DNA from 2 places in the Rummeliibacillus sp. BSL5 genome. Region 2 is predicted to be linked to the other one. Evidence: a T-box and tRNA genes for the amino acid it is inferred to sense, from the RefSeq annotation. Region 2 holds a T-box; the other holds one or more tRNA genes.
What was found. A T-box is a leader RNA that pairs with one kind of tRNA and senses whether it is charged. The one in region 2 lies ahead of proS (proline--tRNA ligase), so its partner is inferred to be a tRNA-Pro.

Region 1: it has a tRNA-Pro gene. The T-box ahead of proS (proline--tRNA ligase) is inferred to sense a tRNA for this amino acid. The anticodon was not compared.

Annotation. Positions count from the first base shown of each region.
Region 1 is NZ_JAVGCV010000001.1:298,961-303,372, forward strand. Features, by position in the region: gene RCJ93_RS01470 (sulfurtransferase) at 1-207, shown strand, start outside; gene RCJ93_RS01475 (hypothetical protein) at 274-1,533, shown strand; tRNA gene RCJ93_RS01480 (tRNA-Gly) at 1,737-1,808, shown strand; tRNA gene RCJ93_RS01485 (tRNA-Arg) at 1,886-1,962, shown strand; tRNA gene RCJ93_RS01490 (tRNA-Pro) at 1,967-2,043, shown strand; tRNA gene RCJ93_RS01495 (tRNA-Ala) at 2,063-2,138, shown strand; tRNA gene RCJ93_RS01500 (tRNA-Met) at 2,159-2,232, shown strand; tRNA gene RCJ93_RS01505 (tRNA-Ser) at 2,241-2,333, shown strand; tRNA gene RCJ93_RS01510 (tRNA-Met) at 2,475-2,551, shown strand; tRNA gene RCJ93_RS01515 (tRNA-Met) at 2,705-2,781, shown strand; tRNA gene RCJ93_RS01520 (tRNA-Asp) at 2,785-2,861, shown strand; tRNA gene RCJ93_RS01525 (tRNA-Phe) at 2,892-2,967, shown strand; tRNA gene RCJ93_RS01530 (tRNA-Thr) at 2,974-3,049, shown strand; tRNA gene RCJ93_RS01535 (tRNA-Asn) at 3,060-3,136, shown strand; tRNA gene RCJ93_RS01540 (tRNA-Ser) at 3,140-3,230, shown strand; tRNA gene RCJ93_RS01545 (tRNA-Glu) at 3,240-3,311, shown strand; gene RCJ93_RS01550 (ABC transporter ATP-binding protein) at 3,564-4,412, shown strand, end outside.
Region 2 is NZ_JAVGCV010000005.1:4,116-8,527, forward strand. Features, by position in the region: gene RCJ93_RS13545 (N-acetylmuramoyl-L-alanine amidase) at 1-366, opposite strand, end outside; gene proS (proline--tRNA ligase) at 484-1,920, opposite strand; T-box leader at 1,966-2,180, opposite strand; gene RCJ93_RS13555 (YhgE/Pip domain-containing protein) at 2,504-3,691, shown strand; gene RCJ93_RS13560 (PadR family transcriptional regulator) at 3,737-4,276, shown strand.

The sequences.
Region 1 (4,412 bases), on a different contig from region 2:
CAATTATTACAAGATGGTAAACTTTGTCCTAATGAAACATTGTTGGAACTAGTATCTAAGAAAGAACCAATTACCGTTTATTGTGGAAGTGGTGTCACTGCTGCCCCGTTATTCGCAATGCTAAAGGAAATGGCATATGAAGATATACAATTATATACTGGAAGCTACAGCGACTGGATTCAACACTTTGAGATAGAGAAAGCTTAATAAAAACATCCGCATTTTAGGAATGCGGATGTTTTTTATTTCAAATTACAAGGAATTTCTTTTTTTATGTCGAATGTTCTCGTTAATGAGTGTTGGAAGCGGGGGATTAGTATAATTACTAGAGATCATGTATTAGAGATGATTACTGAAAATTTTAATGAGTTCTTTGATGAGTTAGAAAATATCACCCAATTAGAAACAGAAGCTTTAAAAAATGAAATTCAGGGACGAAATATGTATATTCAGAAGCTGAAAAGTGAAAAAGAACTGTTGTTAAAAGAAATAGGCATCATCAAGAAGGTAAATAACAATCTTTTAGAAGAAAGGAAGAAATTACGAAAGGAAATAGATGCCAAAAATAAAATTATGGACTTCACGGATGGCATTACCGTTCTACTTAATAAAGAATGTATCCTAGAGGAAAAGCAAAGAGTAATTGAACATCTATTTAGAATAGGCATTGACGATGAAAATTCAAAGATATATATAGAAGAATTTATTTACGTTCTTTCCAATTGTTTAAGTTTATTAGATGTGAATCAAAGCAAAAGAATAAAAAGTCTATTAAAGAAAAATATGGATTTTTATCATGAGCTTTTTTCAAATACAACTCCTCAAACTCAATTAAAAATCTTACACATGTATAAAGTGAAAAATTGGAGTGTGCTTCTAGAACATTTCTTAGAAAGAACTGTGCAATCTAATAGCTTAAAGTGCTTTTCTGATATAGAAGGTCTAAATATACTTTTATACATAATTTATTATAAGAAATTAAGCCAACTTGAACAAAATAAAATGTTTAAACTTTTTTATCATGATCAGAATAAACCACTTTCTGCGAAGCTATATAAAAGTTATCATGACTATTCGTTAAGCAAAACTTTACGAGAGCTAAACAAATTTATTTCTATCATCAATGAAGAACAAAAAAATATAGACTTGTTAAAAGGAGATATTATGCAATATTTCCTTGAGAAAGTTTTTACTGCAAAGGAAGTAGAAAATTATAGAATGTTTAAAAAGTACAATATTCAAAATGTGGAGAAGAAAACTAAACAATTCGGATTAAACTTTAGTGAATTAAGAAAATTTGGTTATCAAATATCTGGTCGGACAGATGAACAACGTTGGCAAGCTTTAAATGATTTTGTAGAGGAATATGGTTTAGAGGTGACTGTAGCAGAGTTATCAAAGAGAATAAAACTCAAATCCAGAGAAGAAGACCAAAAAAAGTATTCCAATGCACTTTGTAAATGGAACAGCGATTTGGAAAAGTTAAAAATACAATATTATCGTGGAGATTTTCCTTGGCCGAATTTTGAATAAAAATTAATGTTATAGATGTGAAAATAGACTGTCTTACGCTATTCAACACATTTATATTTATATTGATTTTTTGAAGCTTAGCTTGTAGACTTATTAAGGTAGTGCTTCTGAAAGAAATAGTATAAACAATATTGTTTATAATTTTTTCAAGAAAAGTATTGCATTTATAAAAATGTCGGTATATAATTAATCTTGTCTTTAACGCGGAAGTAGTTCAGTGGTAGAACATCACCTTGCCAAGGTGGGGGTCGCGGGTTCGAACCCCGTCTTCCGCTTAATAATAGAATGGTCTGGATTACTAGTAGGACATACATAATTTTTGGCTTTTAGCTCGAAATTCTATTTCAAACATGCGCCCATAGCTCAATTGGATAGAGCGTCTGACTACGGATCAGAAGGTTGTGGATTCGACTTCTGCTGGGCGCACCATTTCCGGGAAGTAGCTCAGCTTGGTAGAGCACTTGGTTTGGGACCAAGGGGTCGCAGGTTCGAATCCTGTCTTCCCGACCATTTATACTATATATACATTGGGGCCTTAGCTCAGCTGGGAGAGCGCCTGCCTTGCACGCAGGAGGTCAGCGGTTCGATCCCGCTAGGCTCCACCAATTTTAATATTTAATACTATGGCGGCCTAGCTCAGCTGGCTAGAGCGTACGGTTCATACCCGTAAGGTCGGGGGTTCGATCCCCTCGGCCGCCATATTTCCTGGAGGAATACCCAAGTCTGGCTGAAGGGATCGGTCTTGAAAACCGACAGGCGGGTCAAACCGCGCGGGGGTTCGAATCCCTCTTCCTCCTCCATTATCATAAAAAAATTATATATAATTATCGCGGGGTGGAGCAAATCGCAAAACGAAGTTTGCGATTAACATCGACGCAAGCGAAGCGTGGAAGATGTCATTATGCTTTGTTGATTAGAAAAATTATATCCTATACTATTATCGCGGGGTGGAGCAGTTCGGTAGCTCGTCGGGCTCATAACCCGAAGGTCGCAGGTTCAAATCCTGCCCCCGCAACCAAATGATCCGGTAGTTTACGAAAGCATATTCGTATTATTATCCTGGGGTGAAGCATATCGCAATATGATGATTGCGAGTAACATCGAAGCAGGCGAACCTTGTATGATGTCATTATGCTTTGTTGATTGAAAAAATTATATTCTATATTATTATCGCGGGGTGGAGCAGTTCGGTAGCTCGTCGGGCTCATAACCCGAAGGTCGCAGGTTCAAATCCTGCCCCCGCAACCAAATGGTCCGGTAGTTCAGCTGGTTAGAATGCCTGCCTGTCACGCAGGAGGTCGCGGGTTCGAGTCCCGTCCGGACCGCCATTTTTTAGTTTAATAGATTCTTATTTTGATGGGTCGGTAGCTCAGTTGGTAGAGCATTAGATTGAAGCTCTAAGTGTCGGCAGTTCGATTCTGTCCCGACCCACCATCAAATGCCGGTGTAGCTCAGTTGGTAGAGCAACTGACTTGTAATCAGTAGGTCGAGGGTTCGACTCCTTTCGCCGGCACCATATTTACTATTCCGAAGTAGCTCAGTTGGTAGTAGCATCTGACTGTTAATCAGAGGGTCGCAGGTTCGAGTCCTGCCTTCGGAGCCATATGGGGAAGTACTCAAGTGGCTGAAGAGGCGCCCCTGCTAAGGGTGTAGGTCGGGCAACCGGCGCGAGGGTTCAAATCCCTCCTTCTCCGCCATACAATAATGGCCCCTTGGTCAAGCGGTTAAGACACCGCCCTTTCACGGCGGTAACACGGGTTCGAATCCCGTAGGGGTCATTACATAATCTAACCTTTAGAGCATTTTGTATTGTTCTGAAGGTTTTTTGTATGCAAAAAAGATGTTTACCACAAATTTTGAAGTGTGCCAGCCTTTATTCATTAAAAAATATAATAGCTTTCCATAGACTGGCTGCCAATATGAGGTTTAACCTATCTTTACAATTAAAATAGGTAAAATGGGTCGCTTTCTATTTAAAAGTTCTGTATGATATTTAGGATAACGAAATTTTCAGAAAGGACTTCATACATATGCTAAAACAGTTTTTTAGTTACTACAAACCACATAGGAAATTGTTTATAATTGATTTTTGTTCAGCCATTATAGTGGCTATTTTAGAGCTAGCGTTTCCTGTAGCTGTTCAAAAGTTTATTGATACGCTGCTTCCTACAAACAACTGGGGAATGATTACGAAGGTAGGAGGCCTTTTGCTCCTCGTGTATCTATTGAGTACCATCTTAAACTTTATTGTTAATTATCTTGGTCATAAACTTGGCATAAATATTGAAACTGATATGAGAGAAGAATTGTTTACACATGTTCAAAAGCAGTCTTTCCGGTTTTTTGATAATACTAAAACCGGCCATATCATGAGCCGAATAACGAACGATTTATTTGATATTGGTGAATTTGCCCATCATGGGCCAGAGGATTTCTTTATCGCTATCATGACTTTTATTGGCGCTTTTTGGATCATGTTTACTGTGAATCCAACGCTCTCCTGGATTGTACTTGTGATGGTTCCGATTTTAATGGTTCTTGTTTATATATCCAATGTAAAAATGAATAGAGCCTGGACGGGGATGTACGGAGAAATTGCAGAGATTAACGGACGAGTAGAGGATAGTGTTTCAGGTGTTCGCGTAGTGCAATCATTTACAAACGAAACCTATGAAAAAAATCGTTTTAAAAAACAGAATGGATTATTTCGCCTCGTTAAATTAAGTGCTTATAAAGTCATGGGAGCGACAAACGCTAGTATCTATTTTATGACGAGGCTCTTGACTTTACTAGTCCTTGTAGTGGGAGCATGGCTAAGTTTTCATGATAAATTGTCATATGGCGAGCTGGTTAGCTTTATCTTGTATACAAATGTGTTA
Region 2 (4,412 bases):
CTTGTTTACTAATTTTTCTCTTAAAAATATGTCTTGCTTTTTGCGTTCTCTCAATGTGTTAAATTCAGCTTTAGGTGTATGCTCGGCGATCACATCATCATTCTTTGATCTTGTCATATATACCGTTGCGCCTTTTTTCTTTAAAAGCTTTTCCACTTCTTTCGTAATAGCCAACGTTACATTTTTTTCAATCAACTTATCTGTAGACGCCCCTCCATCAATCCCCCCATGTCCCGCATCCAATGCTATCTTGACGCCACCCAAGGTCTCGGAAATAAAGAATCCGCGATTAGATGCTTTGGTTTCATACACAACTATGAAAATACAAGCTACTAAAACAACACTCCATATCATCCAACGTTTCAATCACAGACACCACCTTTTTACCATACCATATGCGGAAGACTGTCCCGATATGTCGGTGCATAAGCAAAACAAAAACCCCTTCTCTGTTGTATGAGAAAGGGGCTTTGTTTATTTGGATTAATAAGCGCGGGCAAACCACACTGTATGTTTTGCTTCTTTTCCACAATTCAAGCATGTATGCTTTGTTGTTGGCGGATTGAATGGTATGTTTCGCGTAGTGAATTTTGTTTTTTCTTTTATCGTTTCTTCACACGCGTCATCTCCACACCAGCCAGCTAAAACCCAACCAGGAATGGTTTCTTGTTCTTTAGACTTCTCTAAATGGGTTGTTAACTCATCCAATGTTTCAATATGCGTGTGTGAATTCTCTGTTCGGAAAGCTTTTGCTTTTTCCAAAAGGCGTGTTTGCATCATTTCAAGTTCTTTTTCTACATGTTCAATGACTGCATCTAAAGATACCGAAACTTTTTCATCCTCATCGCGTGCTTTCATTAAAGCTTGCTGATTTTCTAAATCACGAGGACCAAGTTCAATACGGACAGGAACACCTTTCAGCTCCCATTCATTAAATTTATAGCCGGGCGATTGATCTGAATCATCCAGACGAACACGAATACCTTTCGCTTTCAATGCCGCGAAAATTTCATCGAGTTTCTCAACAATGGCAGGATTCTTTTTCCATGGACCGACCGGAATAAGCACCACTTGTGTAGGTGCTATCTTTGGTGGCAAGACAAGGCCTTTTTCGTCACCGTGAACCATAATAACAGAGCCAATCAAACGTGTAGATGTTCCCCAAGAAGTTGTATGCACGTAAGTATGCTTGTTTTCTTTATTCAAGTATTTGATATCAAATGCTTCCGCAAATTTTGTACCTAAATAGTGAGAAGTCCCCGCTTGTACAGCTTTTCCATCCTTCATCATCGCTTCAATAGAGAAAGTATCAATCGCACCGGCAAAACGTTCTGATGGTGTCTTTTGCCCATCATAAACAGGGATAGCAAGAAGTCCTTCAACTACCTCTTTATATATAGATAGCATTTGCATCGTTTCTTTGCGTGCTTCTTCTTCATCTACATGTGCAGTATGACCTTCTTGCCACAGGAACTCGGATGTACGAATGAATGGAAGAGTTTTCTTTTCCCAACGGAATACATTTGCCCATTGGTTAATTAAAACTGGAAGGTCTCTGTAGCTTTTAATCCAGTTTGAATATAGATGGCCAATCATCGTTTCAGAAGTTGGACGTAACGCCAAACGCTCTTCTAATTCTTCTCCTGCTGCTTCTGTCACCCAAGGAAGCTCTGGTGAAAATCCCTCAATATGATCCTTTTCTTTTTGGAAAAAAGATTCAGGAATTAACATTGGGAAGTATGCATTGCGGTGCCCCGTTTCTTTAAATCGTTTATCCATCTCCGCTTGGATATGTTCCCATATCTCATAGCTGTCAGGTTTGAATGCAATACATCCACGTACTGGAGTGTAATCAATCAAATCTGCTTTTTGAATTGTATCAATATACCATTTTGAAAAATTGTTTGTCATTTGAGACATTTTCTTTTCCTCCTTAGAAAAAATAAAAAAAGCATAAAGCGTCCAAATAAGGACGTCTTTATGCTAGTAGACGTGGTACCACCTTAGTTCGGCGTAAATAAACTTTATGCCCTCTAAACGTTTATAACGAAACGACTCGGTTAGCTTTTCACTAACATCTCCGTGGCAGGGTTCAATAAGAAGAGGTGATATAGCTTCCAGCCTAGGCTATACTTTCTGGTTCACAATTCTTATTTACTTGATCACTTCACTGATTATATATATAAACAAATATATCAACTTGTTTCAGATACTTCAATCATTAGTATCAACACAAATGCTAATTTGTATACCATATTAACATATTCTTTTTCTAATATGGATAGAAGATTTATAAGTCTGCTCCCCCTACCGTTACTTTCGACGATGGATAGGGGGTTTTATAATTGGTTCTTCTATCAAATGGTTCACGATAATAACACGTTTTTCAATTGACTTTCTGATTAAATTAAAATAAACTACTAACATACTTTTTAAAAAGTACTTTGATTAAAGTATTTTAAATAAAGCATAAATGAATTTAGCAAAAGGAAGGATTCAACAAATGAAGTTTACTCAATTCTTAAAAACAAAAGGGGCAATCGGAGCCATATTCATGGGCATTTTTTATGCGGTTGCCATGTTAGGGATCTTCTTGCCTGGCTATTCGGCAATCCCAGGAAATATAGATAAATTACCAATTGCCATAGTTAATGATGATTCTGGTGAATACGGTGCAAAGATTGCCGATCAGTTACAAGAGAAGTTACCGTTTAAAAAAATTGAAATGGATTTAACAAATAAAAAAGCCTTAAAGGACTTAGAGCATAATGATTTAGCGTTAGTTGTACACATTCCAAAAACATTCTCTAAGAATATGCAAAAAGGTGAAACATCTTCAAGCATCGACTTTACAATCAATGAAGCCGGAGCTACAACCGTTTCCTCTTCTATCAATTCTGTCATTACGGCAATCAATAACCAATTTAGCACTCAATTTTCTCAACAGACAGCAGAAGGCATTCTAATGAACGTGAATGTACCAAAAGAGCAAGCGGCTGAATTAGCCAAAAAGATTGAAACGTCGTATGTAGGAAACGTCGTAAAAATTAACGAGATGCCAGATGGTATGAATAATAACATGTTGCCAATGTTCTTAACGATGGCTGGTTATACAGGTGCGATGATTGGTGCCATGCAATTAGTAGGCGTATTCAAGAGCAGTCGTGGAAAAGCAAGTAAAACTCGCTTATTCTGCTATGTACAATTAACAGCATTGTTAGTGGCAGTAATATCATCACTAGCCGGTACAGGGATTGCATATTTAATTAATAAACCAAGCGGCAGTCTATTCTTCAGCGTATTAGGACACCAAATTCTTAATTATATGGTCTGCTTCAACTTCACAGCCATTTTAATCTTTTTAGTTGGTGAAGTAGGGATGATTTTCAACTTACCAATTTTACTCATTCAAACACTAGCAAACGGCGCGACTATTTCCCGGGATATGATGTACTTGCCGTATAAATGGATGAGCTATATTTCACCAATGTATTACTCTGTACAAGGATACTTTGCTGACTTATACGGAAGCATCAGTGCAAGTCCATATATTTGGTCAATGGTTGCAGTAGGCGCAGCTGCTATGTTGATTAACATTGGGATTGTGACATTTATTCACAAACCTATCCCAGTAGAGGAATCTTCAACTGAAGAAGACAAATTAAAGAATTCGACTGAAGCAACTATCTAGTTTTTGTTACAATAGAGTTAACATGCTTCTTGAAGGAGTGTTAGTATGTCTATTCAAATCTTTATATTGAGCAAACTGATGGAGGGTGCCAACTACCCTTATAAATTAAAAAAACACCTATCCGATCCGATTCCATTAGATCAAATAGCTGGATTAACAGAAAGTAAGCTATATTATAATTTTGACTCCCTAGCTAAAAAAGGGTTGATTGAAATTATTGAAATTAAAAAAGAAGAAAATCGACCAGATAAGCAAGTATTTGCGATTACCGAAAAAGGTCGCGAAGAGCTGCCTAAACTCATATACAAGTTATTTGAGAATGCCAAAGAAATTACAGATATGGTCGTGGGCATAGCAAATATCAAATATGTGAACCGAGAAAAAGTGATAGAGATATTAGAAAAGAAAGCTCGAACTATTGAAAGCCAATGGGCGCACGTAATTGGGTTCAAAGACCAGATTGAGCTAGATGAAGATAGTGAGAAGTTTGTAAACTACATGACAGGTTATGTATCGACCAAAACCGAACACACGATTTTCTGGCTTGAGGAACTAATTAATCGAATTCAACAAGGACAGCTATAACAGATGAAAACAGTCAGTTTTCCTAATAAAGGAGAGCTGGCTTTTTTTTAATATTAATTGATAACAACTTATATACCAAACCTCTTTCCGATGCTATATCAGAAAGAGGTTTTTATGATAAATATGCATGTTCAAT